Regions from separate parts of the Bacillus sp. M5A3_1b genome, predicted to be linked through region 2. Evidence: riboswitches for the same ligand, from Rfam matches in the RefSeq annotation. Region 2 holds a riboswitch; the other holds the start of a gene.

Region 1 (16,384 bases), on a different contig from region 2:
TAGACGTGTGGGAACATGCGTATTATTTACAATACCAAAATCGAAAAGATGAATATATTAAAAACTGGTGGAATGTTGTAAATTGGCCTGATGTAGAAAAAAGATTTGAAAGTGCGAAACAAATTGAATGGACACCGTATTAGACGCAGGTTCTCTGCGTCTTTTTTATTAGAAGGAGAAAGAGATTTTGTTCATATTTTAAAAGGCCAAGCATACACTTGTACAAAAAGTGCCAAAAGGACGTGGGGGGAAATATGAGACGAATTTGTGTAATAATCACGCTTCTTATTATGTGCGCAAGCGTTATACCAATTCCTACATATGCAAAGATGAACGGTAATGTCAGTGCTCGAAATGCTGTATTAATGGAGCAACAGTCCGGTCGTGTATTATACGGAAAAGCAGAACATGAGCCACAAAAAATTGCTAGTATAACAAAAATTATGACAGCCTTGTTAGCTGCTGAATCAGGAAAAATGAAAGAAATGGTATCGGTTAGTAATGAAGCGGTGAGAGTAGAAGGATCAGCAATTTATTTAAAGCCTGGACAGAAAGTGAAGTTAGAGGATTTAGTATACGGACTCATGCTTAGATCTGGTAATGATGCAGCACAAGTAATTGCTGAAAATGTAGGAGGAAGTATAGAAGGGTTCGTATATTTAATGAATGAAAAGGCGAAACAAATTGGAATGAAAGATACTCACTTTTCAAACCCACATGGTTTGGATGGAGATGGATCCCATTATTCATCAGCCTATGATATGGCACTTTTAACAAAGTATGCAATGGGGAACGAAACCTTTAAGAAGATTTTTGGGACAAAAACGTATAAATCAGATTCGTGGGATTATCCGTGGAAAAACAAACATAAACTCGTGACATCTTATTATGAATTTGCGACAGGAGGAAAAACAGGTTTTACGAAGAAAGCAGGACGGACACTTGTTACAACAGCATCAAAAGATGGACTAGATCTAATTGTCGTAACTTTGAGCGCTTCTAGTGATTGGGATGATCATATGAATTTATTTGATAAAGGTTTTGAACGTTTCAAGCAAACGAACGTTGTAGGACAAGGAGCTCTTGCTGAAATAACTGAAAAGAAATATGCCAATCATGTATATACAAAAAATAGTTTTGCGGTGCCATTAACTGAGCAGGAAAGAAAGAATGTCGTATTAAAAGTTGAACTTGATAAAAGTGCAAAACTTAAAGATGGAGTAAAGGTTGGGAAGACGGAAATTTATGTTGGCAATGAGAAAGTTGGAGAACGGAATTTATTTTATAGTAAACGAAAGTTAGTAGCTACAACGGGAATGTATTGGAATAATGTGAAAGAAATTTTTTCTCATATGATAGGTGTTGGGAGCGATGGTTAATCTCGTATGGGTAGCGATGGCAGTCATAGGGATTGTATATGCCATGATAAATGGAACGATGGAAGCAATAAATAAAGCCGTATTTGACGGAGCAAAAGATGCAGTAACAATTTGTATAGGACTTATTAGTGTATTAGTATTTTGGCTCGGTTTAATGAAAATTGCAGAGGAAGCAGGGTTGTTAAAAAAGTTAGTTTCACTTTTTATGCCGATAGTAAAAAGGTTGTTTCCAGAAATCCCGAAAGATCATCCGTCAATGGGATTTATTTTATCGAATATGATGGCGAACTTTTTTGGGTTAGGTAATGCAGCAACCCCACTTGGTATTAAAGCGATGGAACAATTGAAAGAGTTAAATGGAGGGAAGGATTCGGCGAGCCGTTCTATGGTGACGTTTCTCGCATTAAATACATCAGCGATTACTTTAATTCCTACTACTGTCATTTCGATTCGAATGACGTATGAATCAGCGAATCCTACTGAAATTGTTGGGGTAACATTCATTGCACAAGTACTCTCTATGATCGGAGCGATTTGGATTGACCGCTATTTTTACCGAAGAAGGAGTAGGAAGGGGCGGAAAAAATGAGCATTGTAAATACGATATCATTATGGGTAATCCCTTGTGTAATCGGTTTTATCCTTTTATATGGCACGATAAAGAAAGTGCCGACGTATGAATCGTTCGTTGAGGGGGGAAAAGAAGGGATTCAAATTGCGATCTCTATTTTACCGTTTATGGTTGGAATGCTTGTATCTATTTCGATTTTTCGGGCGTCTGGAGCGTTAGATGCAATGATATCAGTAATGAAGCCGATGTTAGATTTAATTCATGTCCCAGCAGAAATTGTTCCACTAGCACTTATACGCCCTATTTCAGGCTCTGCTGGTTTAAGTATTACGACCGATTTAATTGCCACATATGGGCCAGACTCGTTTATTGGAAGATTGGCTTCTACGATGCAAGGGAGTACAGATACGACTTTTTATATTTTAACAGTATACTTCGGAGCTGTTGGAATTAGAAAGATGGGAGATGCATTAAAAGTAGGACTTTTTGCCGATTTAATCGGGATTATTTGTTCAATTGTGTTTGTTTCTTTAATGTTTAAGTAAGGCGGCTATTCATTTTTTATGCTATTTCGCTTATAATACGTATACGACCACTATTAAGGTGTTGCTTAATAGTGGTTTTTTTATGCGGTATTTTTGACAAAATGATGAACTTTTATTGTGAGCAATATGAAGAATATGGACAATAATAAAAGGTAAAAACATGATTTGCCCTTTATATGTTTATTATCATCGCTATGTTGTTTAAGTAAGATGAAGCGAATAGCCGTCAAGCGTATGCGGTTGCCAAGTCTTTCTAATGTAAGGTAAGATAAATTCGAGGTGAAAAAAAGAAATGGAACGATTACAAAAAGTGATTGCGCAAGCAGGTATTGCATCGAGAAGAAAGGCTGAGGAATTAATTCAGCAAGGAAAAGTAAAAGTGAATGGAAAAATAGTGAAGGAGTTAGGAACAAAAGTAACTCCTCAAGATAAAGTAGAAGTAAATAACATCCCTCTTGAAAAAGAAGAACCTGTTTATTTTTTACTATATAAACCAACTGGCGTAATTTCAAGTGTATCAGATGATAAAGGAAGAAGTGTTGTAACAGACTTTTTCCCTGAAATTAGACAACGTTTATTCCCAATCGGACGCTTAGATTATGATACGTCTGGCGTATTATTGATGACAAATGATGGGGAATTTGCAAATGTATTAATGCATCCGAGATATAAAGTTGAAAAAACGTATGTTGCAAAAATTAAAGGGCCATTAACAGGTGAGAAAATTCGCATGTTAGAACGAGGTGTTGCATTAGAAGATGGGAAAACAGCACCAGCACAAGTGAAAATTATTTCTTGGGACAAGCGTAAAGAAACTGCGATTGTACAATTAACGATTCATGAAGGACGTAATCGTCAAGTACGCCGCATGTTTGAAGCGTTAGATTGTAAAGTAGTGAAACTAAAGCGTGAACGTTACGCCTTTTTAGAAGTGGGTAGCTTGCGACCTGGTGATGCGAGAGAATTGTCACCACATGAGGTGAAACAATTACGTGCATTGGCTTCTACAAAGCCGCGCTAACCGATAGTGTGAAACTTTCACCAGTGGAATGCTCCGCTGGTGATTTATTAAAAAATACATATATTCATCACTCGTCGAAGAGAGGGGAGACAATATGAAAAAAAATCGCTTATTATTTCGTGTTATTATTCTACTCATTTTATGCGGTGCTGTAGGATTTACACTTTATCAAGGATATTTCACTAAAGAAGAGAAAATGCAAATCGGAAAAGAAGCACCTAATTTTGTTGTAACAGATTTAGAAGGAAAGAAAATTGAATTAAAAGATTTAAAGGGAAAAGGTGTATTTTTAAACTTTTGGGGCACTTGGTGTAAACCGTGTGAAAAAGAAATGCCTTATATGAACGAATTATATCCAAAGTATAAAGAAAAAGGCGTTGAAATTATTGCGTTAGATGCAGATGAAACGGATATTGCTGTTAAGAATTTTGTGAAACAATACGATCTTAAGTTCCCAGTCGCAATTGATAAAGGTGGAGAAATTATAAAAACGTATGGAGTAATACCGTTACCAACAAGCTTCTTGATTGATAAGGATGGTAAGGTGATTCAAGAGATTAAAGGTGAACAAACGATAGAACAATTGGAAGAGTATTTAAAGAAAATTACTCCGTAATAAAGAAAGCCTTTACATACGAGGCGCTTACCTATAGCGTCTTTGATTTAAAAATTCTGAGTATTGCGGTAACTTGAGGGTAGAATATACAATAGTACATATAGATATAGGGGCGGTGAGAGTGTTGAAAGAAATTAAGTGTGAATGTGGACATGTGAATCCGATAGGAACTGTTTTTTGTGAAGCATGTGGGAAACCATTTGAAAGCAATGAAAATATAAAACTATTGGATATGCGTTATGAGGGGAGTGCTCGGAGATCTCTCACACAAACAAAAACGATAGTCGATAAAATTTGGAGCTTTTTCTCTTCTGTAAAAGTGGGTGTATGGCTCATTGTAATCACTTTAGCTGCATCAGCAATAGGAACTATTTTTCCGCAAGAAATGTACATAACTCCAGGAATTGCACCAGCTGAATATTATAAGCAAGAATACGGATTTTTAGGGCAACTATACTATCAATTAGGATTTAATAATTTATACGGTTCATGGTGGTATATGATTTTAATTGCTTCAATTGGTATTTCACTTGTGATATGTAGCTTAGACCGTGTCATTCCACTTTATAAAGCTTTAAAGAAGCAAGGGGTGAAAAGACACCCTAGCTTTTTAAAGAGACAAAGATTATACGGTACTGGTACACCGCAAGATGGTGATCTTGAAAGAGTGCAAAAGAATTTAAAGAAAAGAAACTATAACGTGAAAGTGGAAGACGGAAATATTTTGGCGGAAAAGGGACGGTTTTCACGCTGGGGTCCATATGTGAATCATATCGGTCTCATTATCTTTTTATTCGGTGCAATGCTCCGTTTTTTACCGAGTATGTACGTAGACGAAGCCCTTTGGTTACGTGACGGTGAAACGAAAGAAATACCAGGAACGGATGGTCAATACTATTTAAAAAACGAGAAATTTATTAAGGAAGTTTATGATAAAAGTAAGGACAAGGAAGTTTTTGATGAAGCGATTGATCGTGTAGGCGATAAAATGATTGCGAAAAACTTCCAAACGAATGCTGTATTATATAAAGCGGTCGGCGAAAATATAGCAGGACAAAAACCGAAATTAGAAAAAGTAAAAGAAGCGGAAATTCGAGTGAATGAACCGCTGAAATTTGATCAATTTGCTATATATCAAGTGGATTACAAAGAAAGTGAATTTAAAAGCATGTCATTCCATTTGCAAAACAAAGAAAATAATCAAAAGTGGGGACCGATTAAAGTAGATTTAACGAATCCTACAGAAAAATTTGATTTAGGAAATGGTTATTCTTTAGAACTATTAAGCTATTTTCCAGATTTTTATTTTGATGAGAGTGGAAGACCAAATACGAAAACGAAATTACCAAACAACCCTGCATTTGTGTTTAAAATGTTTACGCCTGAAACACCAGATGGTGAAGTGAGTTTTGTTGGTATTCAGCAAAATATAGAACCTGATGGAAATAATAAATATAAAATGTCGTTTGCAGGTGTGGAAATGCAAAATGCAACGGCACTTACTGTAAGGAAAGATTTAACGCTTTGGATTCTCGGTATTGGAGGATTTATATTTATGGTGGGTGTCATTCAAGGGATGTATTGGAATCATCGCCGTATTTGGATACAACGCGTTAATGATGAATGGTGGATTGCAGGACACACGAATAAAAATTGGTTCGGTTTAAAGAAAGATATTGAAAGAGTACTAGAAGGTACGGCAATTCCGCAGCCAAGCGATAAAGTAGTGGATAAAAAAATTAGTTAAGGTGGGGAAACGATATGGTGCAAATAAGTAGTAACTTTCTCTTTACCGCATTTATTTTATATTTAATTGCAACTCTATTTTTCGGGGGAGCAATTAAAGAAAAAGGTCATAAATGGGCAAATATAGGAATAACGATTACAATTTTAGGGTTTATTGCACAAACAGTATATTTTGTTACAAGATGGATTGCATCAGGACATGCACCAGTTAGTAACTTTTTTGAATTCGGTACATTTTTCGGCATGATGCTTGTCGGAGCATTTATTGTCATGTATTTTATGTATCGCGTAAGTATAATCGGACTTTTTGCATTACCAGTTGCACTTTTATTAATTGCCTATGCAAGTATGTTTCCGAGGGAAATATCTCCGCTTATTCCTTCTTTAAAAAGTAATTGGTTGCATATTCACGTGACGACTGCAGCAGCAGGACAAGCAATTTTAGCAATTAGTTTTATTACGGGCGTTATGTATTTATTGAAAAATGTAGACCAATCAACGAGAACCAAACGTACATTTTGGTTAGAAACGGTAGTGTTCACACTTGTTTGTACAGTTGGTTTTATTGGAGTGACAACGTTATTTTCTAGTATGAAATATGAAGCAAAGTTTCAATGGATTGATAAAAATGAACAACAAGTGGAAATGAAGTACAATCTTCCAGCTTTAGTAGGACCGCACGAAGGAAAGTTATTGACAGAAAATAAATTAGAACCGACAGTTGAAGTTCCAGCGATTGTAAATGCGAAAAAATTAAATACTGTTATTTGGTCAGTGTTAGTTGGGACATTACTTTATATTGTATTAAGACTTGTTTTACGCAAACGAGTATCGGCAGCACTTCAGCCGTTAGTAAAGAATACAAATAGTGATTTACTGGATGAAATCGGATATCGTTCTATTGCAATTGGATTCCCGGTTTTCACATTAGGTGCATTAATTTTTGCCATGATTTGGGCTCAAATAGCGTGGACACGTTTTTGGGGTTGGGATCCAAAAGAGGTTTGGGCGCTTATTACTTGGCTTTTTTATGCGGCGGTATTACATTTACGCTTATCAAAAGGGTGGCACGGAGAGAAGTCAGCGTGGTTAGCGGTAATTGGTTTTGCAATCATTATGTTTAACTTTATTGTAGTAAACTTAATTATCGCGGGTTTACATTCATACGCATAGAGAAATAAAATAGGAGAGTGAATGTCACTTTCCTATTTTATTTTTGTCAATTTTTCTTCTTTTTTGAGAAAAACATGACAAAGTAGCGGTTGATTTTGTAAAATGATGTCGAGGACATTATATCCTGTTCAAAAAAAATACATAGTTTTGGAAAAAAATTGAACAAACTTTATTATTCTTGTGAAGCATAATATGGGAAGTGAAACATTTAGAAGATTGCTTAAATAAACGAGAATAGTGCAACATACTAGTGTAGAAGGGTAGGTGTAAACCGTTGTGGTAAAAGTACGCAACGGGTAGAAATGGAAAATGAATCAAGAATTTTAATTGTAGACGATGAGGATCGTATTCGTCGTTTGTTGAAAATGTATTTAGAAAGAGAACAATATACAATTGAAGAAGCGGACAATGGCGATACAGCTTTAGAAATGGCGTTACAAAATGATTACGATTTAATCCTATTAGATCTTATGATGCCAGGTAAAGATGGTATTGAAGTGTGTAAAGGGGTTCGTGAGAAGAAAGCGACGCCAATTATTATGTTGACGGCAAAAGGTGAAGAAGTAAACCGAGTACAAGGGTTTGAGGTAGGAACTGATGATTATATTGTGAAACCATTTAGCCCACGTGAAGTAGTGCTTCGTGTGAAAGCGGTCTTACGCCGTTCTGTACCAACAACGTTCTTTACACAAGATACAACGACAAAAGATGTTACTGTGTTCCCTCATTTAACAATTGATAATGATGCACACCGTGTTACAGCAGATGGTAATGAAGTAAACTTAACACCGAAAGAGTACGAATTACTATTATTCTTAGCGAAAGCGCCTGATAAGGTATTTGATCGTGAGCAATTGTTAAAAGAAGTATGGCAATATGAATTCTTCGGAGATTTACGTACAGTTGATACGCATGTAAAGCGTTTACGTGAGAAGTTAAGCAAAAAATCACCAGATGCTGCGAAGATGATTGTTACCGTTTGGGGCGTAGGTTACAAATTTGAGGTTGTGAACGACTGATGCTTTGGAGAAGTGTAGTAGGGAAGTTATGGATGACTATATTACTTCTCGTTTCGTTTGTGCTCGGATTTGTTGCGATTTTACTTTCACAGTTTTTTAGAACATATTATGTTGATATGAGTGAAGCTAGGCTTCAAAAAGTTGCAACAAGTGTTTCAGAGTTAATTGAAGAAGGTGCCGATGTAAAAACGATTGAGAATATCGCGTACAAATTCTCTGATCCACTTTCAAGGATCATTATTGTAGAAGATGGTAAAGAAATATCTTCTTCGCCGAAACAAGAAGGATTAGTCACTCTTACAATGGATGATTTGAAAGAAGACAAAGAATTAGCGGCTGTTTTTACAGACAAAAAAGAAATTAAGAATAACATTAGAAAAGCCTCTAATAGTAGAAAGAATAAAAACACTGAAAATGATATTATGATTGTCGGAAAACCAGTGCATTCAAAAAATCAAAGTGCAGTGTTCGTATACGAATCTTTACAAGTACCGATACAAGGTATGGAGAGAACGACTGATTTTATATTCTTATCAGCAGGGATTGCGATTATATTAACAACGTTCTTTGCATTCTTCTTATCTACTCGAATTACAGCACCACTCCGTAAAATGCGTGAGGTTGCTTTTGAGGTCGCGCGTGGGAAGTTTGATGCGAAAGCACCTATGGTATCTCAGGATGAGATTGGTGAGCTTGCAACGGCCTTAAATCAAATGGGGAAACAGTTGAAGTTTAATATGAATGCCCTGCAGCAAGAAAAAGAACAGTTAGCTAGTATTTTAAGTAGTATGGCAGATGGGGTTATTACGTTAAATCAAGAAGGTGAAGTCGTTGTAATTAATCCGCCGGCTGAACATTTCTTACAAGTTTGGCAAGAGGAAAAGGAAGTAGAGCTCAGTAAAAAACTACCTTCTGAACTTGTTGAACTATTCCATCTCGTTGTAGAAAGTGAACAACAACAAGTGGTTGAAATTAATTTACAAAAAGGGAATTATGTAGTTCTTATGACGCCGCTTTACAACCAAACGAAAATTCGTGGTGCTGTAGCTGTATTACGTGATATGACGGAAGAACGCCGTCTTGAGAAGATGCGTCAAGACTTTATTGCGAACGTATCACATGAACTTCGTACACCGATGGTAATGCTTCAAGGGTATAGTGAAGCGATTTTAGATGATATTGTGCAAACGAAAGAAGAAATTAATGAGTTTGTTCAAATTATTTATGATGAATCCGTTCGTTTAGGTAAACTTGTAAATGAACTATTAGATTTAGCGCGTATGGAAAGTGGTAATGTAGAGTTACATATAGGTGAAGTTGATATTCATCCTTTCGTTGAAAAAATAGGTCGTAAATTCCAAGGAATTGCAAAGGATAAAGAAGTCGCATTAACGGTTGATTTCCAGAATCCAATTGAACAATACCCGTTTGATGCAGATCGTATGGAACAAGTATTGACGAATTTAATTGATAACGCAATTCGTCATACGAATGCAGGCGGACATGTAACGCTTGTAATTAATACGAAAAATAATGGTCTTACTTTTGAAGTACAAGATTCGGGCGCTGGTATTCCAGAAGAAGATATTCCATTTTTATTTGATCGTTTCTACAAAGCTGATAAAGCAAGAACACGTGGGAAAAAAGGTGGAACGGGGCTCGGGCTTGCGATTGCAAAAAATATTGTGCAAGGCCATGATGGTAAAATTGCTGTTTCAAGTGTTGTTGGAGAGGGAACTACATTCTCTGTATATTTACCGAATCGTATAATTTAGATATGCGTTTTTAAAGTTGATAATGAATAAAGTTCTACTGTTTTTTATTTTTTTGTAAAATCAATTAAATAAATAATAGTAGAACTTTTTTTCTATCTTAGTCGAATGAAGAATAGCAAGAGGGGTGTCGTGAAGCGATGAAATTATATACGAAAACAGGAGATAAAGGGACAACAAGTGTAATAGGCGGCAGAGTGGATAAAGATAATATCCGAGTTGAAGCATATGGCACGATAGATGAGGCGAATTCTCATATTGGATATGCAATGACTAAGCTACAAGGCGGATCTTTTGGAGATATTTACAATGAACTTGAAAATATTCAACATGAACTATTTGATTGCGGGGGAGACTTGGCGATAGTAGAGGGGAAAATTCCTTATAAAGTAACGGTTGAAATGGTTGAAAGCTTAGAAAGAAGGATTGATTCGTATATAGAAGAAGCACCGCCGTTAGAGCGTTTTATTTTACCAGGTGGAAGCGAAGCGGCAGCTGCTATTCATATTGCACGTACAGTTGTAAGGCGAGCAGAACGATGTGTAGTGTCCTTGCAAAAAGAAGGGAAAATAAATGAAGTTGTTCTAAAGTATGTAAATAGATTATCTGATTATTTGTTTGCGGTAGCTAGAGTAATAAACGCTCGATTACAAGTAAAAGATGTGGAGTATAATCGCAGTGCAATCGTTTTTCGTGATAAAAAAGAGAAGGAAGTGGAGTGATTCACTTTCTTTTTTTGTATACTTTTTTCTGTAATATACCAAAATAGAGAAGGTATGGTGTTAATTAGAAAACGGAGGATGTATATGAAAGTGTTAAAATGTAGCATCATGTTATTGACGGTATTGTTTTTATCTCAATTACATGTGTACGCAGAGGGAAATCAATGGACATGGCCTGTTGAAGGGCAGATAAGTGATTATTTTGGGACAAGGCATGGAAAACACTACGGTATAGATATAGCAGCACCGATTGGCACGCCTGTGGCAGCTATTCAAGAAGGTAAGGTAACAAAGTCTTATTATTCAAGTAGTTATGGAAACGTTGTATTTATTAAACATGGAGAATATGAGGCTGTGTATGCGCATTTAAATAAGAGATATGTAGTTCAAGGGGATTATATTTCAAAAGGAGAAATAATTGGAGAAGTAGGAAATACAGGAGAATCGAGAGGTGCACACTTACATTTAGAAGTTCATCAAGGAAGATGGACGATGGCGAAAAAGAATGCGATGAATCCATTGCTTGTTCTAAATGAACAGAGAAATGAAGTTGTGTCCTCATCCTTATATGTCGTCCAAAAAGGGGACACTTTAGTTAGTATTGCACGGAAATTTAGTATGTCAGTTAAGGAAGTTAAAGATAAAAATGGACTGCAGCAAGATCGGATTTATCCAAATCAACAATTATACGTAAAGTAAAAAAAGAGCTAGTTAAACTAGCTCTTTTTTTTACCAAAAAATAAAGACACATATAAATCCAGAAATAGCTAAGTAGCTATATAAGTAAAATACTTTCGTTCTTGTTTTTTCGTTCGTTCGAAATAGTACAATAGTCGGTTCAATTAAACCGATTGTCAAACAAAGTAAACCAAGAAGCATACAACCGATTGAAATGGAGTACAGGGCGATTTGTGGTGCTTGAAATGGAATCATCCATTTTAATAAAAATGCAATAAGTGCAGTGTAGCAAATGCTGCCGATGTATTTATTCAACGGTGCATTAGAACGGAACCCTGGAAGTTTTTTTAAGAAAGAACGGGAAACAACTTCAGTTTGTAAAGATGTGTGCTCTTCAATTATTTTTTGAGCTTCTTTTCCTTTTTGGAAAAGGGATAATATCCAGTTTCGCTCACCTTGAAAAATAAATTGAGAAGTTGTCAAATAATGATCCACCTTCACTTTATTCCAACTCTTCCATGGGTGACGCTCACACAGTTTTAATTTACTCTCTGTTTTTTTATCATACTGATAAATACTGATGCCATCTTCATCGAAAGCAGCATAGTATGTCTCGCTTGAGAATGTGCCTAAATCAATTGGACAGTAGAAAAGTAATTCTTTTTTTAAGTAAAAGTATTCTTTTCTTAAGTTTTTTTTCATTGCTTCTCGAATAGAGTGTCTCTTTTCTTTTTTCATGACATTTCCTCCATAATCCAGAAAATGTTCTTATCTTAACAATTCAACATCTTATCACTTTTCATTATATATGACTAGGGGATTCATAGGGGAAATGCCGAATACTAAAAAATCTGGGGTGTATTGTAAAATATAGTAATTGGTTTTAATTATATAAAATTAATAACTTATTTTTAATAAGTTACACTTTTTTTGTTCACAATACGATTATGTTGTTGTATAATAAAGTGGAAAATAGAATATCGGTCTATCTTCGGGGCAGGGTGAAAATCCCGACCGGCGGTGATGAACTATATGTGATTTTGTTCTAAGCCCGCGAGCCGTTAAGGCAGGATTTGGTGTGATTCCAAAGCCGACAGTATAGTCTGGATGGGAGAAGATGGAGGTTCAAGCGTTCAAAAAAGATATGGATTTGAACGTCTGTTTGATGTGCCTTAAATTCTCCCTTTGTGTAAAACACAAAGGGTTTTTTCGTTCTATGAAAAAGTAGGCATAGCAGAACCTTTCCACTTTCCATGAGATGATCGATGGAAAAGGAGAGAGAAAGATGAAACAAAAAAACAGTGTAGTGCAGATGGTGAGTGTAGCGATGCTAAGTAGTATTGCATATTTACTGATGATGTTGGATTTCCCGTTTCCAGGGCTTCCGCCATTTTTAAAAATTGATTTTAGTGATGTACCAGCTCTAATTGCAGCAATTATTTTCGGGCCAGTTGCAGGGATAATTGTAGAGGCGATAAAGAATATTTTACATTACGGGATTCAAGGGAGTTTAACGGGAGTGCCAGTTGGAGAAATTGCTAACTTTATTGCAGGATGTTTATTTATTGGACCGGCAGCTTTCTTATTTAGAAAGTATCGTACTGTTAAGAGTTTAACGACAGGATTAATGCTAGGGACAATTACAATGGCGCTCATTATGAGTGTATTAAATTACATCATTATATTCCCAGCTTACACTTGGTTTTTAAATTCACCAGCTATGTCTAGCGAGGCTATAAGAACAACGGTTGTAACGGCAATCTTACCATTTAATTTGATTAAAGGAATTGTTGTGACAATTGTATTTGTAGCGTTATTCTCACGCCTGAAAGTATGGGTGTTTGCAAAAATGAAAAATGCATAAAATATAAAATAAAACCATTAGTAGTATGGAACTACTAGTGGTTTTTTATTAAGTAGAATGAAAATAGAAAACAAAAAATATCCCTCATATGAATGAGGGATATTTTTTGAAGTTAATAAAAGACTATTCGAATTTTAAAGAGTCGCCATCAAATGATTCATCAGCAACTTTAATTGAGTCAGTTGGACAACCTTCGAATGCATCCATCATATCTTCAATTAATACATCTGGAATTTCAACGATACCTTGGTTATCGTCTAACGTTACAAATGCAATACCTTCATCATCATAATCATAAATGTCTGGTGCAGCAGCGCCGCAAGCACCACATGCGATACAAGTATCTTTATCAACGATTGTATATTTTGCCATCTTTTTTCCCTCCTGATAATATGTATGTGAAAAGCTCGCCATAAAAATTATAACCTTATTGTAAAACGGTTTTTAAAACTTTTCAACATAAAATTATAATGATAATCCTTATCAATTAGAGTGTCAACTAATTTTTGCATTATGTCATAAGATTTTCAAAATACGTAAATGTTATTTCGTTTGGTACAATATACTATATACAAGTACATAGTGCCGATATGATAAGTTTAATGAGTAAGTGCAATCATACTAAAAAGTAATTAAGCTAGATTGAAAGGTGGAAGCGGTAATGCAACTACAATATACTTTATTGTATTGTTTAAAACAATTGAATGGTGAAAGGACCGTTTCTTCTATTTATTATTTATTAAAAGGAAAACGATCTTCGCAAACGTTACAAGATGGAAATATGTTCCGAATTTCATTTTTGTTTGGAATATATAAATCGTTAAATAGAACAGACTATGATCGTGAAGTTGCAAAGTTGTTGCAAGCAGATTTGATTCGAGAAATACATGAAAATACATATTTGTTAACATCTAAAGGTAAAATGCAGTTACATACATGGGAGGAAGTGTATGCTTTTCCTGCGCATTTACATGGTTTACACTATGGTGAATTAGGTGAAACATTTTGGAAACGATTATCATTAATTATTCAAACTATATCTAATTTACAACAGAATAATACGAAGTTTATTCCCATTCAACAAGATACAGAAATAATGATGTGGGTAAAACGTTTTTTAACAGGTATACCATATAGGCGAAGTGAATTGGCTAAAAGATTATGGAAAGAAATATATAATCTTTTAGGAAAAGGTGATGTGGTAGAAGCGACGATTGTAACATATAGATTAACAGGATATGAACGTATCGGTTGTACATTGCAGCAATTAGCGGAAATTACGAAACAAGATATATTCCGGGTGTATTTTTTATTTTGGGGTACAATTCACTTCTTTATACAAGAAGTTCACGATAAAGAAAATGAATTTCCGCTATTGGCTGAGATTATCTCTTATCCAAATGAGAGAGCTGATTTATTTAGTTTATCAACGAAAAAAACATATAATTTTTGGAGACAAGGACGCTCTTTAGATGAAATAGCGACAATTAGAAATTTAAAGGTTGCAACGATAGAAGATCATTTTGTTGAAATTGCTTTGCGGGAAAAAGAGTTTTCAATCGAGATGTTTATGGAAAAAGACAAAATAGATAAAGTAACAAAAGTAATTGAGGCATTACAAACACGTAAGTTGCGTGAGTTGAAACAAGCGGTTGGAGAGGGTATCTCTTATTTTGAAGTTCGTCTTGTATTGGCGCGGATGGAGGGTATAAATGAAGCTTGAGGAATATTTATATAGATGGTTTGGATATTCTGAATTTCGTACAGGGCAAAAAGGGGTCATTACAGATTTATTAGAGGGAAAAGATGTTATAGCAATGCTCCCGACTGGAAGAGGGAAGTCTATGTGCTATCAACTTCCAGGGCTAATGCAAGAAGGAACCGTGCTTGTTGTATCACCATTATTATCTTTGATGGAAGATCAAGTTACACAATTAAAGTATGTTGTGAAAAACCGAGTAATAGCATTTAATAGTTTTCGGACATTACATGAAAAAAGAGAAGCGATGAAAAAATTAGCTTCATATAAATTTATTTTTGTTTCACCAGAGATGTTGCAGTCGGAAGTGTTAATAAGAGAATTGAAGAAAGTTCATATTTCATTATTTGTTGTGGATGAGGCTCATTGTATTTCACAATGGGGTTATGATTTTAGGCCAGACTATAAAAAACTAAATGTAGTCATTGAAAATATCGGGTCTCCTACGGTGCTAGCATTAACGGCAACAGCGACAAAAGATGTACTCCGAGATATAGCAGAGAGTTTAGATTTGAAGAAAGTGACGCAGCATGTATACTCTATTGATCGTCCAAATATTGCGATGGAAGTACAATTTGTGGAGACGATAGAAGAGAAGAAAGAAGCGCTTTTGGATCAGGTGATGTATTTACAAGGGCCAGGGATTGTATATTGTTCAAGCAGAGCGTGGACAGAACGTTTAACGGAGTATTTAAGAGGAAAAGGCGTGACTGGTGTCGCTTTTTATCATGGTGGTATGGAACATGAAGAGCGTATGTTAATTCAACAGCAGTTTATGAATGACCAGTTGCAGCTTGTAATATGTACAAGTGCTTTTGGTATGGGAGTAAATAAGTCGAATACGAGCTATATTATTCATTTTCATTATCCGACTAATATAGCTTCCTATTTACAAGAAATCGGAAGAGCTGGAAGAGATGGTGAACCGAGTATAGCTATCTTACTATGTAGTCCGTTAGATCACGATTTACCAATTTCGATAATTGAAGATGAATTGCCAAGTCAGTCGCAAATACAATTTTTATTCTCTTTACTACAAGAAAGAATGTTTCAAACGAAAGAATTACCAATAGAAGAGGTAGAAGAAATTTGTTATAATGCAGCAAGATTTAATGAACAATATTGGCGTTTCATCCGCTATCATCTTGAACAGCTTGGAATCATACAACAGCGAAAATTAAAATTAGAGAGCTTGTCAGATGAAATTATGAACAGATTAATAGCTGAAGTAGAAATAAGGCTACGTAATAAATATAGTGAGCTAGAAAACATGAAGTCGTGGATACAAGTGAAAGAATGTAGGCGTGAATATTTGTTACAACAGTTCGGTTATAGAAAAGAGAACGAGTTGAAAAATTGCTGTGACTATTGTGGTATTACAAAAACAGATTATAAAAAAAGACAAGCGCAACAATCGGATTTCGACTATAATTGGGAAACAGAGTTACAAAAGCTTTTCGGTCTAGAAAAGATGGGGGAATGATGAACATTCAAAGGCATAATATTGAAGATATGAGTC
Region 2 (16,384 bases):
TTCTAAATTTGTACGTTATAATGAATTTGAAAGGGGAGGAAAGAGTGAAGAAAAAAATAATTCTTTTTACCACCTTACTAGTCATTGGCGGAAGTGCTGGAATTTACACAGCTTTTGCAGCTGAATCAGAGCAGGCGAAACAAAAGCAAATACAGCAGTCAGAAGTGAAGAAAGCGAAAGAAACGGAAGAGAAGAAGTCGATGGAAAAAGCAGCTGAGAAACTAGGAGTTTCTACTGAAGGGAAAACAAAAGAAGAGGTTACGAAAGAAGTAAATACTGCAAGATTTGAGAAGCGCCATGATTTATTAATTGAACATGCAAAACAACTTGGAATTGATACAGAAGGAAAAAAAGATGAAGAGATTATTTTAGAAATTGGAAAGGTACAACACGGAAAGTAGAACAACTTATCGTATGATAAGTTGTTCTTTTTTAAGAACTATTTGATTTAAAAATAATTGACAGTCATTTAAATTTAATGTTAACTTTATTTATAAAATAGTTAACATTAGGGGTGGCAATTGTGACTGTTAATAGTAATACGACTGAAAAATCGTCTTATACATATGAAGAATTATCGGAGAAAAATAAAGCTTATGTATGGCATCCGTTTACACAAATGAAAGATTATTTAGAAGAAGACCCTGTCATTATTGAACGTGGAGAGGGAAGAAAGCTATACGATGTAAATGGAAATGAATATTGGGATGGTGTTTCATCTATTTGGTTAAATGTTCACGGACATCAAGTACCAGAATTAGATGAAGCAATTCGTGAGCAATTAAATAAAATTGCCCATTCTACTATGTTAGGACTTGCTAACGTTCCATCTATTTTATTAGCAGAAAAAATAATTGAAGTTGTGCCAGAAGGTTTGAAGAAAGTATTTTATTCAGACTCCGGTTCTAGCGCCGTTGAAATTGCAATTAAGATGGCCTTTCAATATTGGCAGCATAAAGGAAAACCGAAGAAACAAAGATTTGTTACATTAAAAGAAGCTTATCACGGTGATACAATTGGAGCTGTTTCAGTAGGAGCGATAGACTTGTTTCACCAAGTGTATAGTTCACTTTTATTTGAGGCAATTAAAATGCCGTATCCATATACATATCGTTCTCCTTATGGAAATAATAAGGAGGAAATTGTGAAAAAACATTTAGAAGAAATGGAAGAGCTGCTGAAAGAAAAGCATGAAGAAATTGCGGCGATTATTGTAGAGCCTTTAATGCAAGGTGCTGGCGGTATGATTACAATGCCAAAAGGATACTTAAGAGGGCTCCGTAATTTATGTACAAAATATAATGTTTTATTTATTACAGATGAGGTAGCGACTGGATTTGGGCGTACGGGGAAAATGTTTGCATGTGAACATGAAAATGTAACGCCGGACATTTTAACAGCCGGAAAAGGTTTAACAGGTGGATATTTACCAGTTGCAATCACCGTAACGACAGATGAAATTTATAATGCCTTTTTAGGAGACTATGAAGAACAAAAAACATTTTTCCACGGTCATAGTTATACAGGGAATCCGTTAGGGTGTGCGGTAGCCATTGCGAATCTAGAGCTATACGAGAAAACAAATTTAATAGAAGAAGTGGCAAGTAAGACAGAATATGTAGCGATGCAATTAGAATCGCTCTTTGCGTATAAACATGTAGGCGATATTCGTCAGTGCGGGTTAATGGTTGGAATTGAACTTGTGAAGAATAAAGAAACGAAAGAAGCGTTTGAATGGACAGAGAGAGTCGGTGTTCAAGTATGTAAACGTTCAAGAGAGCTGGGCATGATTTTGCGACCACTCGGTAATACGATTGTATTTATGCCTCCTCTTGCTTCTACAATTGATGAGATTGATGATATGTTACGTATTTTGTATAAAGCAATCTCGGATGTTACGGAGGGAGAATAATGGGCGGTTTTTTTGTTACAGCAACGGATACTGAAGTGGGGAAAACTGTAGTTGCGGGTGCATTAGCAGGTGTATTTAGAGAATTGGGATATAACATCGGGGTATATAAACCGTTGCAAAGTGGACATGTTGCATCAAATCCAGAGGGAGATGCAGCAAGGTTAAAAGCATTATCGGGTGTACCAACAAAAGAAGATGAAATTTGCCCTTATTCTATTGAAGAACCTCTTGCTCCGAGACTTTCCATGAAAAGAGCTGGAAGAGTAGTACATTTAAAAGACATTATGGATCATTATAATGAACTATTGAAAGAGTTTAATAGCCTATTTGTAGAAGGAGCAGGTGGACTGGCTGTTCCATATACAGAAGACGCTTTAGTAATTGATTTCGCAAAGGAATTACAGCTTCCTCTTATTATAGTCGCACGCCCTACATTAGGAACAGTAAATCATACAGTTTTAACGATTGCTTATGCAAAGGCACAGGGCTTAACAGTAGCAGGTGTAATTTTATCCGGCTGCAAAGAATGTGAAATGGAAAGAGTACAAGAAAATAAAGAAATGATTGAAGAGCTAAGTGGGGTACCGGTTTTAGGTTTATTACCATTCTTTGAAGGGGCGTTTACAAAAGAAGAAGTCTTGGAATCTGCAAAAGAGTATATAATGATTTCAAAATTAGAGGAGTTCATCCGAAATGAATCAAACGTGGCGCACACATCTTCAATCTAAATTGCAACAATTAAATAAGCAAGGGCAGTATCGCAATTTGCATGTAACAGAACAAGCAGAAGAGACATGGCTTATTCGAGATGAAAAAAGGATGCTAAATTTAGCGTCAAATAATTATTTAGGGTTAGCTGGAGATGAGAGGTTAAAAGAAGCTGCTATTGCATGCACAAGAAAATATGGAACTGGAGCGACAGCATCAAGGCTCGTTGTAGGAAATTATTCACTGTATGAAGAGGTTGAGAGAAGTATATGCGATTGGAAAGGCACTGAAAAAGCCTTAGTTGTAAATAGTGGATATACCGCAAATGTTGGAGTCATTTCTTCATTAGCCTGTCGTCACGATATTGTGTTTAGTGACAAATTAAATCACGCAAGCATCGTTGATGGGATTATATTAAGCGGAGCAGAGCATAAAAGGTATCGTCATAATGATTTAGATCATTTAGAGAAGCTGTTGCAAGTAGCACCGCCCAAAAAGAAGAAATTAATCGTAACGGATACTGTTTTTAGTATGGATGGTGATACTGCGTATTTGAGAGAGTTAGTGGAGCTGAAAGAGAAATACGGGGCAATCATTATAGTCGATGAAGCACATGCGAGTGGAATATATGGAATTGATGGAGCAGGGTTGTCTCATATAGAAAAAGATATTGCTCAAAAAATTGATATACATATGGGGACGTTTAGCAAAGCTCTAGGGTGTTATGGTGCGTATTTAACAGGTGATGCAATGTATATAGAGTATTTACAAAATATGATGAGAAGCTTTATTTTTACAACAGCTTTACCACCAGGAACGTTAGGAGCAGTGCAAAAAGCAATTGAAATTGTGAAAGAAGATAATGAAAGAAGAGAGAGACTTATTGAGAATGGAGCATATTTTAGGACACATTTACAAGAAGCTAGTTTTGATATTGGGAATAGCTCAACTCATATTGTACCGATTGTAGTCGGTTCAAATGAAGCAGCTTTACGGTTTAGTAGAAGGCTGCAAGAGGTAGGTATTGCAGCAATTGCAATTCGTCCACCAACGGTTCCAGTTAATAGTTCACGGGTCCGTTTTGCAGTTACGTCCCAACATACAATAGCTGATTTGAAATGGGCTATTCAGCATATTATACGCATTGGTAAAGAAGAGGGGTTTTTCGTATGAAAGAGCTAAAGGTTATTTTTATTCCTGGATGGGGAATGGAAGAAGGTGTTTGGACTTTAGTTCTGCCGTATTTTAAAGGATATTCTGTTCAATGTATCAATTGGCGTAATGTGAAAGAACAAAGTGAATTTGCAGGGCGAATAATAGATGTAGCAAAAGATGAAAATGTAATTTTAGTTGGATGGTCACTAGGAGCGTTAGCAGCAGTTCAAGCTCATAAAAAGGTTAAGGCAAAAGGTATCGTACTAATTGGTGGTACTGTCAAATTTACAAATACGAGCGATTATACGAGTGGATGGAATACTCTGCATGTAGAACGGCTGAAAAAGAATTTAGCGAGAAAGAAAGAAGATACGCTCAAGCGGTTTTATGAAAATATGTTTACAAAAGATGAGCTGAAAGAGAATAAAAGGTTTGAAAATATGATAAAACGCTTTAAAGGTGACTCTATTCAGTCTTTGCAATTAGGTTTGGAGTATTTAATAGAAGCAGATATGAGAGAAGAACTGAAAGAAATTAAAGTCCCTATACTACTTATTCATGGAGAGCAGGATGTAATTTGTCCATTGTCTGCAGCGCGTAGTATGGCTGAAAATGAGACTGCCACGCTCAAGGTAGTAAGTGAGGCTGGACATGCATTATGCGTAACGAATTTCGAATATTGCGGAAATGAGATAATTCAATTTGTAGAGGGGATACGACATGATCAACAAAACGTTACTTCAAAAACGGTTTAACGCGGCATCTGTATCCTACGATCAATATGCAAATGTACAAAAAAAGATGGCACATTCATTACTTTCTACATTGAATCGGCGATATAGTGCAAATTCATCGATACGTATTTTAGAACTTGGATGCGGAACAGGATATGTTACAGAGCAATTATCAAACTTATTTCCGAAAGCACATATTACAGCCATTGATTTTGCTGAAAGTATGATTGCAGTAGCGAAAACTAGACAAAATGTGAAAAATGTAACGTTTTACTGTGAGGATATCGAAAGATTACGACTAGAAGAAACATATGATGTTATTATTTCAAATGCCACATTTCAATGGCTAAATGATTTAAAACGAGTGATAAGAAATTTATTTCATTATTTGTCGATAGATGGGATATTACTCTTTTCAACGTTTGGACAGGAAACATTTCAAGAATTGCATGCTTCGTTCCAGCGGGCGAAAGAAGAAAAAAATATACAAAATGAAACATCGATTGGGCAACGTTTTTATTCGAAAAATCAGTTGCGCCATATGTGTGAAATAGAAACAGGGGATGTGCATGTTTCTGAAACATGTTACATAGAGAGATTTACAGAAGTTAGGGAGTTTCTACACTCTATTCGAAAAGTAGGAGCGACCAATAGTAATGAAGAATCATATTGTCAAAGTCCCTCACTCTTTCGTGCGATGCTTCGCATATACGAAAGAGACTTCACGGAAAATGAAGGGATAATGGCGACGTATCACGCTTTATTTATGCATATAACAAAAAGAGGGGAAGAGATGAAATGAAACAAGTACAAACAAAAAGGGATTGGAAAAAACTTGCACATGACGTAGTAGAAGAGAAAATGATTACGAAAGAGGATGCAATTGCAATATTAGAAGCTGATGATACAGAAGTGTTAGAAATTATGAATGCAGCTTACATCATTCGCCATCATCACTTTGGTAAGAAAGTAAAATTGAATATGATTATTAATACGAAATCTGGATTATGTCCTGAAGATTGCGGATATTGTTCACAGTCTATTATTTCAGAGGCGCCGATTGATAAATATGCATGGCTAACGCAGGAAAAGATTGTAGAAGGAGCACACGAAGCAATTCGCCGTAAAGCGGGTACATATTGTATTGTAGCATCTGGTCGTCGCCCGACGGATAAAGAGGTGAATCACGTAATTGGAGCAGTTAAGGAGATTTGTGAAACGACAGATTTGAAGATTTGTTGTTGTTTAGGTTTCTTAAACGAAGATCAAGCAGGACGTTTAGCAGAAGCGGGTGTACATCGTTATAACCACAACTTAAATACACATGCAAATAATTACGAAAGTATTTGCTCCACTCATACGTATGACGATCGTGTTGATACAGTTCAAAAAGCGAAACAAGCAGGCATTTCACCATGCTCTGGGGCAATTTTTGGAATGGGGGAGACAATAGAAGAACGTGCTGAAATTGCATTTGAATTACAACGTATAGATGCAGATTCAATTCCATGTAATTTCCTTGTTGCTGTAAAGGGTACGCCGCTTGAAGGACAAAAAGAATTAACGCCGATAGAATGTTTAAAAGTACTGGCGATGATGCGTTTTGTAAACCCAACGAAAGAAATTCGTATTTCAGGAGGACGTGAAATCAATTTACGCTCTGTGCAGCCAATCGGTTTATTTGCAGCAAATTCTATTTTTGTTGGAGATTACTTAACGACAGCTGGACAAGAACCGACTGCAGACTGGGGTATGATTGAAGATTTAGGGTTTGAGATTGAAGAATGTGCATTATAAGATAGATAAAAAGCAAACTTGTAAAAGAGTTTGCTTTTTTTGTAAATAAAATGTAATAAATAGTTGTGAAAGCTTGATACTATTGGTTTTTGAGCGAAAAAAAGAATTTTGGTGGACGAATTTTCCAAGCCCCAATTGTACATAGTAAATATGTAATTTATATTGGGTTGGAGGATTTTACATGCACAAATATATATTAGCGATTATGACTTGTCTAATTTTACTAAAAGCAATAAGTGCTGATCCAGTTAAGGCTGCCGAAAATCCTGAACAAAAAGAAATGCAACAACGAATTGAACAACATTTTCGAACGAAAGCTGAACATTTTGGATTGAAAACAGAAGGGAAAGATTTAAAGGAAGTGCGAAAAGAAATTACTATTATAGAAGAAGCGAAGAAAAGAGAGAATGTATGGAGAACAGCACAAACGCTTCGTATACAAACAGAAGGAAAAACAATGGATGAATTAATAAAAGATGTACGGAAAAAAGTGAAAAAATAAAAAAGAGGCCGCAGCCTCTTTTTTATTTTTTATGCCCATTGTTTTGATAAATGAGCCATTTCAATCGCAGCAACGGCGGATTCATAGCCTTTATTACCTGCTTTCGTGCCCGCGCGTTCAATCGCTTGCTCGATCGTTTCAGTCGTTAATACACCGAAAATAACTGGGATGTCTGTTTGTAGTGATAAAGATGCAACTCCTTTTGCTACTTCATTACAAACGTAATCGTAATGTGTTGTAGCACCACGAATTACAGTACCTAACGTAATTACAGCATCATACTTTCCGCTATTAGCCATCTTTTTAGCGATTAAAGGAATTTCGAATGCGCCAGGAACCCAAGCAACATCGATATCAGTTTCTTCTACACCGTGACGCTTTAATCCATCTAAAGCTCCGCCGAGTAACTTACTTGTAATAAATTCATTAAAACGTCCAACAACAACCCCAACTTTTAATCCTGTACCAACTAAATGACCTTCGAATACCATAATAAATCTCTCCCTTAATTATAAGTTTAGTAAATGTCCTAATTTGTTTACTTTCGTTTGTAAATACGTTTTATTCTCTTCTTTTGTTGGCATTTGCAATGGTACACGCTCGATTACTTCTAAATCGTAACCTTGTAAGCCAGCAATTTTTCGTGGATTATTCGTTAATAATCGTAAATGTTGTAAACCTAAATCTTTTAAAATTTGAGCGCCAATACCGTAATCACGCAAATCAGCTGGGAACCCAAGTTTTTCGTTTGCTTCTACAGTATCGAATCCTTCTTCTTGTAACTTATAAGCGCGAAGCTTATTAAGAAGGCCGATGCCTCGTCCTTCTTGTCTCATATAAAGAAGAACGCCTTTTCCTTCACGTTCAATTTGAGCAAGTGCAGCATGGAGTTGTGGTCCGCAATCACAGCGACATGAGCCAAATACATCTCCTGTTAAGCACTCTGAATGAACGCGTACAAGTACAGGCTCTCCTGTTGAAATATCACCTTTTACGAGTGCGATATGCTCTTTCGTATCTAATGAATTAGAATAGCCAATTGCATGGAAAGTACCGAAATCTGTAGGTAATGTAATTTCCACTTCTCGCGTCACTAGTGTTTCATGGTGGCGGCGATAAGCAATTAAATCTTCTATTGTAATCATTTTTATATCAAATTGTTTTGCGCACTGTAGTAAATCAGGTACGCGAGCCATCGTACCGTCCTCATTAATAATCTCACAAATGACTCCAGCTGGTTCTGCTCCGCAAAGCTGTGCTAAATCGACGGCAGCCTCTGTATGACCAGCTCGGCGTAGGACACCGCCTTCTTTCGCGATTAATGGAAAGATATGTCCAGGACGATTGAAATCAGCACCTTTTGATGCAGGGTTTAATAATTCTTGTATCGTAGTCGCCCGTTCGTGAGCGCTAATCCCTGTTGTTGTAGAAACATGATCAATACTCACTGTAAATGCAGTATGATGCGAATCTGTATTATGAGCTACCATTGGTTCTAATTGTAGACGTTCTGCGTATACTTCCGTAATCGGTACACAAACGAGACCACGCCCATGTGTAATCATAAAGTTAATCGTTTCTGGCTTAATATACTCTGCTAAAGCGATAAAGTCGCCTTCATTTTCACGGTTTTCATCATCGCATACGATAACGACTTTTCCTTGTTTTAAATCTTCTAGAGCTTCTTCAATACGATGAAACATAATGCTTCCCCCTTATAGAAATCCGTTTTCTTGTAAAAAGCTTTCGCTCATTGAACCTGTTTGTTTTACAGGTTTAGAAATAAAGCGTTCGATATATTTACCGATCATGTCACACTCAATGTTTACGATGTCACCGGCATTCTTTTCTCCGATAACAGATTCACTTACTGTGTGCGGGATGAGTGAGATTGTGATGGAAGATTCGTCTATATCAAATATTGTTAAACTCGTTCCATCAACAGCAACGGATCCTTTATGCAAACAATAGCGCAGCAATTCATCAGCAATAGCTATTTTGTAATAGACGGCATTATAGTGTTGTTTTTTGTTTAATATCGTTCCGATGCCATCAATATGTCCTGAAACGAAATGTCCACCGAATCGTCCGTTTGCAGCTATCGCCCGCTCTAAATTTACTTTAGAGTGTTGTTTAAGCATGCGAAGTGATGTTGATTGCATCGTTTCAGGCATTGCGTCCACTGTGAATGAAGTTGTTGTGAAACTCGTTACAGTTAAGCAAATACCGTTAACCGCGATACTATCACCTAAGTGAGCATCTGATAAAATATTATTTGCATGGATCGTTAACTTCATCGCTTCTCCTCTTTGTTGCATGTTTGCAATCGTTCCTAATTCTTCTACAATTCCTGTAAACATTCCGTCACCTCACTTTGGGCATTCGCAACGATTTTTATATCATCACCAATTTGTTTCATCTCTTGAATTTCCAAGGAAAGTGCATCTTGCAATGCTGCGAAACCATTTCCCCCAAATAAAGTAGGGGCATCTTTCCCGCCAATTAATTTGGGGCTTATATAAGTTACAATTTCATTGAGATGCTTTGTTTGTAAGAAGCTTGCGTGAACTGTTTGGCCACCTTCAACGAATAGAGAAAGAATTTGCTTCTCTCCAAGAAAGAAAAGGAGGTCCTTGATTTCTATATGTTTTGTTTTCATTTGGAATATAGCTATATTTTCAGATTCATAAGAAGCTATTTTCTCTTTATTTACATCCTTACCGACAATAATCCATGTCGGTGCTAAACCATCTGTTATGACATGAGAAGATGGTGGCGTTCGTAAATGGGTATCTAAAATAACACGAATAGGATTTTTACCCCCGTTAGGAATTCTTGTCGTTAAATGCGGATTATCAGCTATAACTGTATTCACTCCAACGAGAATCGCATCATGTGTATGACGATATTGGTGAACATCAGCTCGTGCTTCTTCACCTGTAATCCACTTACTTTCACCCGTGACAGTTGCTGTTTTTCCATCTAAGCTCATCGCTGTTTTTATTGTTACAAATGGACGTTTCGTTCTCATGTAGTGAAAAAAGAAACGATTTAATAAGGTGGCTTCTGTTTCAAGAACACCGGTAGTTACTTCGATGCCAGCTTCTTCTAATCTCTTTTTTCCAGTACCAGAAACGAGAGGATTGCAATCAAGAGTAGCAATTACAACCCGTTTGACTCCTTTTTTGATGAGCAATTCACAACAAGGTGGTGTTTTTCCAAAATGGCTACACGGTTCAAGTGTTACATAAACGGTAGCTCCTTTTGCTTTTTCACCAGCCATATGAAGAGCGTGAACTTCTGCATGTTCTTCACTGGCACGTAAATGAGCGCCAATACCGACGATGTTTCCTTCTTTTACAACAACAGCACCAACCATAGGATTTGGACTTGTTTGTCCAGATGTCCTTTCTGCTAACTGCAGGGCAATCCTCATATATTCTTGATCTGTCATTCTCTTCACCTCTCCTGAAAAAATCAAAAAACCCCAAGGATTTTATATCCTTGGGGTTTGGGAGACGTGATTTCTAGAAATATAGTTCGAATACGAAAGTACAGGAAAGAAACCTAACGATGATTGGTATTTTTGCATAAGGAAAAAACCTAGCAAAAATATCGAATTTTTCAAACGCTAGTCGTATCTTTTTATTTCAGTATAGAAACATAAGTATACAAAATAAAACATATATAAAGATTCAAAACGAAACTTTAAAAATATGCATACTGAAATAAAAGTGTATTCGCTATATAAAATTACTAGAAAACATATCCTTCTCCCATCCAGACTATACTGTCGGCCCTAGAGTTTCACTAGATCCACCGTTTTCGAGTTGAAAACGGGTCACGGACTTAGAAGTTTGCACTTCATCACCGCCGGTTGGGAATTTCACCCGACCCCGAAGGATGTTGTTTGCTCAAATTATAGCACAAAAAAAATAAAAGGCTAGAAAAAAATATTCGAATGTGAAGAATTGTGTGAAAATATATGTAAGTTGGAATGAGGACAAAAGTACGAGGAATGTTGTAAGGAAGAGGAATGTTGTAAGGAAAAGGGGGACGAGAGTTAATGAAAAGAAAAAACATGCACAAAAAAATGTGCATGTCACATGTAAAATTATTCTGCCTCTGGTGCTCTAACGACAGACTCGAATTTCCCTTTATGCGAAGCATCGCAATAAGGCATATTTTTTGATAAACCACAACGGCATAAAGAAAATGCCGGTTTTGCTGGGAATACATTCCCTTGTGAATCGACTAATTCCACGTCCCCTGTAACGCGAAAAGAGCCATTATCATTTACTTTAATTTGTACTTTCGCCAACGCTATCCCTCCTTCCCAAACGCTTAATTTCATCATATAATTAAGAGAAGTACTTGACAATATAAAGTGAAACTTTAATTAGTGGGGGAGGTATCCCCCCACTAATTATTAGTTGAATCAATCGGGCTTTTAGGGGCAGTAAATCTCCCACCTAACTTCTTTGTTTTAGTTGAGTTTTGAGGTGGGAGTTTTACTGCCCGCAAATAGCGGGGTAAAATGAGCACTTTCTTTGGGAGAGAAGAGAGTGTTATAATGTTTTTTATAACTGAATAGAGTTAGGTGACGAGAGATGGATAAACAATTACATACATTACGAAACATTGCAAATGAGCGCACGTGGGCATCATTTTTGAATGATAATCATCCATATAGTTTGTTACATTGGTCCATTGCAGGTGTAGGGCAAGAGGCAAAGGATGTTTGGTTACTTCAAGATGAAGTAACATTTCAAACGACAGAATTTCCAACGTTAGATGATGCAATGCAATGGATTTCTGAAAATATGGAACAAGTTACAGACGTTTTAGCGCAATAAAAAAACAGGCTTATGCAAGCCTGTTTTTTGTTTCTTTTACATATGAGTTTAAAAATTGATCAACGGCTGCTTCATACTCTTCTTTATTTTCGTTATAAGAGCAAGCGTGTGCACCGCGTTCTGCAATATAAAGTTGTTTATTGTTTTCTTTTGCTTCATATAGTGCTTTCGTCATATCAGCTAAAATATAATCATCATCTTTACTATGAATAAAGAGGACGGGATTGTTAATATTTTTTATACAATCGATTGGTGAAACTTCGCGAATCGTATAACCGTCACGCACTTTTAAAAAAGCATTTGCTAAAGGTAATAAGGGCCATTTAGGTAAATGGAATTCAACCTTTAAACGGTGTTGTAATTGTCCGTAGAAATCAGAAAAAGGACAATCTGCAATATAGAAATCAGCACCATCTTCTACAAGTCCTGCGTATTGAAGAAGTGTTGCAGCTCCCATAGATTCACCATGAATACCGAGTGTTATATTTGTTCCAAAGCGACTTTTTAGCCAGTCAACTACAGATTTTAAATCATGTTTTTCATAGTATCCATAGCTTGTTGTTTTTCCGCCAGTTTTACCATGACGACGATGATCATAAATAACGACATTATACCCTCTGTTTAAAAATAACCTTGCATATTTTACAGAGTTCATTTTATTTACAGTTACGCCGTGACAAAAAATCATAAACTTATTGGAATGACCAGCAGGAATGTAATATCCGTGAAGATCATATCCGAATTGCGAGGGAATATGAATTTCTTCTTTATGAAGAGCATCAAAATCCTCTATACGAAAATGTTTTTTCGTTTCTCTTTCGAGTACTTCTTCCTCTGTTTTTTTCTTTAAGTACATCACTTTATTTGTAAAGAAAATCCCAAGGGCAGTTATCGCACCTAGTATAGTAAACAATGCTGCAAAAAAACGTTTCATACTTTACCTCATCCTCCAAATACCGTTACATGTGATACACTTACATTGTATCACAATGATAGAAAAGGGGAGAAATAGGAAATGGTGTATATACAAAAAATTACGCCAGCGATGAAAGAAACAATCCGAATGTTCATGTGTGAGAACTGGGGGAGTTCATTGATGGTTTCACGTGGGAAGGGGCATCAGTTAGAAGAGTTGCCAGGATTTATTGCGCTCTCAGATGACAGAATAATCGGAATTATAACATATGAAGTGACCGGAAATATGTGTGAAATTGTGTCGTTAGATAGCTTTGAAGAAAGAAAAGGAATAGGGACGAAACTTGTAGATTGTGTATTACAAGTTGCAGAAGAAGAACGGTGCGGGCGGGTTTGGCTCATAACAACAAATGATAATATGAATGCGTTACGATTTTACCAAAAACGTAAATTTGTGATGACTCATTTATATGTGAATGCAGTGGAAAAAGCACGAGAAATAAAGAAAGAAATTCCACGTATTGGGTATGATAATATCCTAATTCTACATGAAATTCAGTTAGAATATCGTTTAGTGTAATGATGTAACAATTTTCAGAAATATAAGTTATTAACCTTGACGAATATTGTAATTTAGGTTACCGTAAAATTGTAATCTATTACCATATTAAGGGGTGACGATGTGGCAACTATACGTGATGTTGCAAAATTAGCAGGTGTTTCAGTCGCAACCGTTTCACGAGTTATTAACGAAAAAGGATACGTTCATGAGGACACAGTTAAACAAGTAAAGGAAGCAATTGAGGAATTACGTTATAGGCCAAATAGTACAACAAAGCCATTGTTTAAAGAGAATTCAACGATAATTGCATTACTTGTAGATAATGTATATAACCCATCAAACATCACTTTGCTACATTGTATTGAGGAAATAGCATATAAAGAAGGATATCAAATCATTGTTTGTAATATAGAGAATAAAGATAGATACATACATATGTTGAAGGAAAATAACGTTGCAGGTGTTATTTTGACAAAATCTGTTTTTAAAAGTATAGGAGAAATTCCACTTCCCTTTGTTGTGATTGATGAAAAAAAATCCCATGCAAATTATTATGAAAATGGACAAAGAGCGGTTTCTTTATTAAAAGAAAAAGGCTGTCACTTCCTTGCTTATTTCAATGAGGGAGAAGATAGTGAAGAAATGGAAGATCACATATCAGGATTTTTAGACGCTGTTTGGGAGGAAGGAATCTCTTATCGAGAAGTATGTGTACAAGGGTATACGAATAAACAGTTTATTACATTCTTGCAAACTTCTCCGTATATAGATGGAATTGTAACTTCAAGTGAAAAGGTTACTTTTGAGTTAATTCAAGCAGCGAAAAATTTAAATATCCGTATACCGGATAAGTTAAAAATTATTGGACTGAACGGGAGTATAGACAGTGAGTGGACAGGTCCGTCATTCATGCAAATGGAGAGTTGTGTCGAAGAAAATGGGAAAATAGCGTTGCAACAATTAAAAGGAAAAATAAAAAAGTAAAAGGTGCGTATAAAACGCACCTTTTATAATGTAATGGCGGCAATAAAGCCAAATATGAGTAACGGTATATTATAATGCAGAAAAGTTGGTACACATGTATCCCATATATGATGGTGTTGACCATCAGCATTTAAACCGGATGTTGGTCCAAGTGTACTATCTGATGCTGGTGATCCTGCATCGCCTAGCGCTCCGGCTGTACCGATAATTGCAATTGTAGCCATTGGACTAAATCCAAGCTGTATGCAAAGAGGTACAAAAATTGTTGTTAAGATAGGGATGGTTGAAAAGGATGAACCAATTCCCATCGTAACGAGAAGCCCAATCACAAGCATAAGAAATGCAGCGAGTGGTTTATTATTTCCAATTATATGTGCACTCGTTTGCACAAGAGATTCAACATGTCCTGTTTTTCGAAGAACAGCGCCAAATCCAGCGGCAGCGATCATAACAAAACCGATAAAGGACATCATGCGCATTCCGCTTGTTAATATCGCATCTGCTTCTTTAAGAGGTAGACTACCACTTACTGATAAGACGATAATCCCTGCTAAAGCACCGAAAATCATCGATTCTGTTGCTAATTGAACAGTTAATGTGGCCATGATAGATAATAATCCGAAAGTAATACTACGTTTTGTATAGGGAACGATTTCATTGGCGGTAGTATGAACTTGTTCTATTTCATACGTACGAGGTTTCCGGTACGTAATGAATACGGCTACACATAATCCAATAATCATACCAATTGCTGGAATAGTCATTGCTTTTGGAATAAGTGCGACATCAAATGTAAGACCGCTTTGCGCAGCATTTGTTTGCAATACGTCATGATAAATTTTTCCGAACCCTGCTGGAATCCACATATAAGGAGTAATCAATCCGAATGTAATAATACATGTAACAAGTCTGCGATCCACTTTCAGCTCATTTAATACTTTTAAAAGTGCTGGAATTAAGATGGGGATGAAAGCGATATGAACAGGAATCACATTTTGTGAGAAACAAGCCATCGTTAAAATGATGAATAAAATAAGTATTTTAGAATAAACTTGTTTTTTCGTGTCTTGTTCATTGCCAATCCATTTTAGTGCAGTTTGAATCATAGCATCTGGAAGTCCTGTTTTGGAAAGGGAAATAGCGAAACCGCCAAGCATTGCATAACTTAAAGCGATTGGAGCACTGTTTCCAAGGCCAGTTGTAAAAGTATTAATAGTTTCTGAAATACCGAGTCCACCGATAATTCCGCCTGTTAAAGCTCCAACAATGATGGCGACAATGACCTGGACACGTAACAAACTAAGCAATAGCATAACTGCTACTGCGACGAGTACAGCATTCATAATAAATGTAATCTCCCTAAAATTTTATTGTGCTAAGGCAAGTAAATATGAAGCACTTTGCTATATTTATACATAGTTGCGACATATTATTATAAATTGTTTTCTATGAAATGTAAAAGAGCCTTTTGTTACTAATGTTGAAAAGCTAGCTCTTGTTTAATTGATTGTAAAGAATTAGCGAATAATTCTGGTTCTTCTAAATCAGGAGAATGTGCTGAATTTGGGAACCAAATCATTTTTTTTATGGGGGCTTCTATCACATCACAATATTCCTGAACGAGAGCATAAGGAGTTTGATAATCATAGCGACCAGAACAAAAATAAACCGGAATAGATAAGCTTGAAATAGAAGAAAAGAAATCGATTGTCAACATTTCTTCCCATAAAACGCCAGATTTTAAATTTCCTGCGAGAAACTTGAACCAATCTAATAGCGTATATTCAGGGGAAAAGAAGCCTTTTCGTATGAAAGAAAAGGAAGATCCGTTTTGGATTGCTCCACCGAATGTGCCAAGCCACTTTCTTTGAATAATAAGGCGTCTCGTATCTAAAAATGGTGGTTTGCCTAATTTTAAAAGGGACGCTAATGCTTTTTTATGATCATGTTTTTTTGCAGAACGAATTAAATGCTGATATAGCAATTCTTCGTTTTGTTTCATATGTACAATCTGCCCAATACCGATGTAAGCCTCGATATACTGTGGATATTGATGTGCTATGTTAAGCCCAATAATGCTTCCCCAAGAATGACCAGCGAGAAATAGTTTCTGTTTATTGAACTTTTTAAGTACATATTGAATCACTTCTTTTGCATCGGAAACGAATTGTTCGATTGTAAAATTTGCTCCGAAATCTTTCATTGAAAAGGATTTACCTGCCCCGCGCTGATCCCAATTAATAACGATGAAGTGTTTCT

What was found. A riboswitch is a leader RNA that binds a small molecule or an ion and turns the genes downstream of it on or off. The one in region 2 is predicted to bind FMN.
Region 1: another riboswitch for FMN. It lies ahead of ACLBWW_RS07635 (ECF transporter S component); the one in region 2 lies ahead of ribD (bifunctional diaminohydroxyphosphoribosylaminopyrimidine deaminase/5-amino-6-(5-phosphoribosylamino)uracil reductase RibD).

Annotation. Positions count from the first base shown of each region.
Region 1 covers NZ_JBKEZY010000002.1:277,588-293,971, reverse strand. The annotation lists gene ACLBWW_RS07700 (superoxide dismutase) at 1-143, shown strand, start outside; gene dacB (D-alanyl-D-alanine carboxypeptidase DacB) at 255-1,379, shown strand; gene spmA (spore maturation protein SpmA) at 1,372-1,968, shown strand; gene spmB (spore maturation protein SpmB) at 1,965-2,495, shown strand; gene rluB (23S rRNA pseudouridine(2605) synthase RluB) at 2,788-3,516, shown strand; gene resA (thiol-disulfide oxidoreductase ResA) at 3,611-4,132, shown strand; gene resB (cytochrome c biogenesis protein ResB) at 4,254-5,879, shown strand; gene resC (cytochrome c biogenesis protein ResC) at 5,894-7,051, shown strand; gene resD (DNA-binding response regulator ResD) at 7,354-8,070, shown strand; gene resE (sensor histidine kinase ResE) at 8,070-9,845, shown strand; gene ACLBWW_RS07650 (cob(I)yrinic acid a,c-diamide adenosyltransferase) at 9,983-10,564, shown strand; gene ACLBWW_RS07645 (peptidoglycan DD-metalloendopeptidase family protein) at 10,649-11,263, shown strand; gene ACLBWW_RS07640 (hypothetical protein) at 11,294-11,980, opposite strand; FMN riboswitch at 12,226-12,365, shown strand; gene ACLBWW_RS07635 (ECF transporter S component) at 12,528-13,106, shown strand; gene ACLBWW_RS07630 (ferredoxin) at 13,230-13,478, opposite strand; gene ACLBWW_RS07625 (helix-turn-helix domain-containing protein) at 13,768-14,829, shown strand; gene ACLBWW_RS07620 (RecQ family ATP-dependent DNA helicase) at 14,819-16,348, shown strand; gene ACLBWW_RS07615 (CPBP family intramembrane glutamic endopeptidase) at 16,348-16,384, shown strand, end outside.
Region 2 covers NZ_JBKEZY010000001.1:411,732-428,115, reverse strand. The annotation lists gene ACLBWW_RS02200 (hypothetical protein) at 45-401, shown strand; gene bioA (adenosylmethionine--8-amino-7-oxononanoate transaminase) at 524-1,912, shown strand; gene bioD (dethiobiotin synthase) at 1,912-2,640, shown strand; gene bioF (8-amino-7-oxononanoate synthase) at 2,606-3,793, shown strand; gene ACLBWW_RS02180 (alpha/beta fold hydrolase) at 3,790-4,530, shown strand; gene bioC (malonyl-ACP O-methyltransferase BioC) at 4,496-5,311, shown strand; gene bioB (biotin synthase) at 5,308-6,306, shown strand; gene ACLBWW_RS02165 (hypothetical protein) at 6,488-6,808, shown strand; gene ribH (6,7-dimethyl-8-ribityllumazine synthase) at 6,838-7,299, opposite strand; gene ribBA (bifunctional 3,4-dihydroxy-2-butanone 4-phosphate synthase/GTP cyclohydrolase II) at 7,318-8,511, opposite strand; gene ribE (riboflavin synthase) at 8,524-9,168, opposite strand; gene ribD (bifunctional diaminohydroxyphosphoribosylaminopyrimidine deaminase/5-amino-6-(5-phosphoribosylamino)uracil reductase RibD) at 9,150-10,262, opposite strand; FMN riboswitch at 10,573-10,716, opposite strand; gene ACLBWW_RS02140 (CDGSH iron-sulfur domain-containing protein) at 10,923-11,129, opposite strand; gene ACLBWW_RS02135 (DUF2552 family protein) at 11,419-11,664, shown strand; gene ACLBWW_RS02130 (alpha/beta hydrolase) at 11,675-12,598, opposite strand; gene ACLBWW_RS02125 (GNAT family N-acetyltransferase) at 12,680-13,159, shown strand; gene ACLBWW_RS02120 (LacI family DNA-binding transcriptional regulator) at 13,262-14,125, shown strand; gene ACLBWW_RS02115 (Na+/H+ antiporter family protein) at 14,149-15,468, opposite strand; gene ACLBWW_RS02110 (alpha/beta fold hydrolase) at 15,600-16,384, opposite strand, start outside.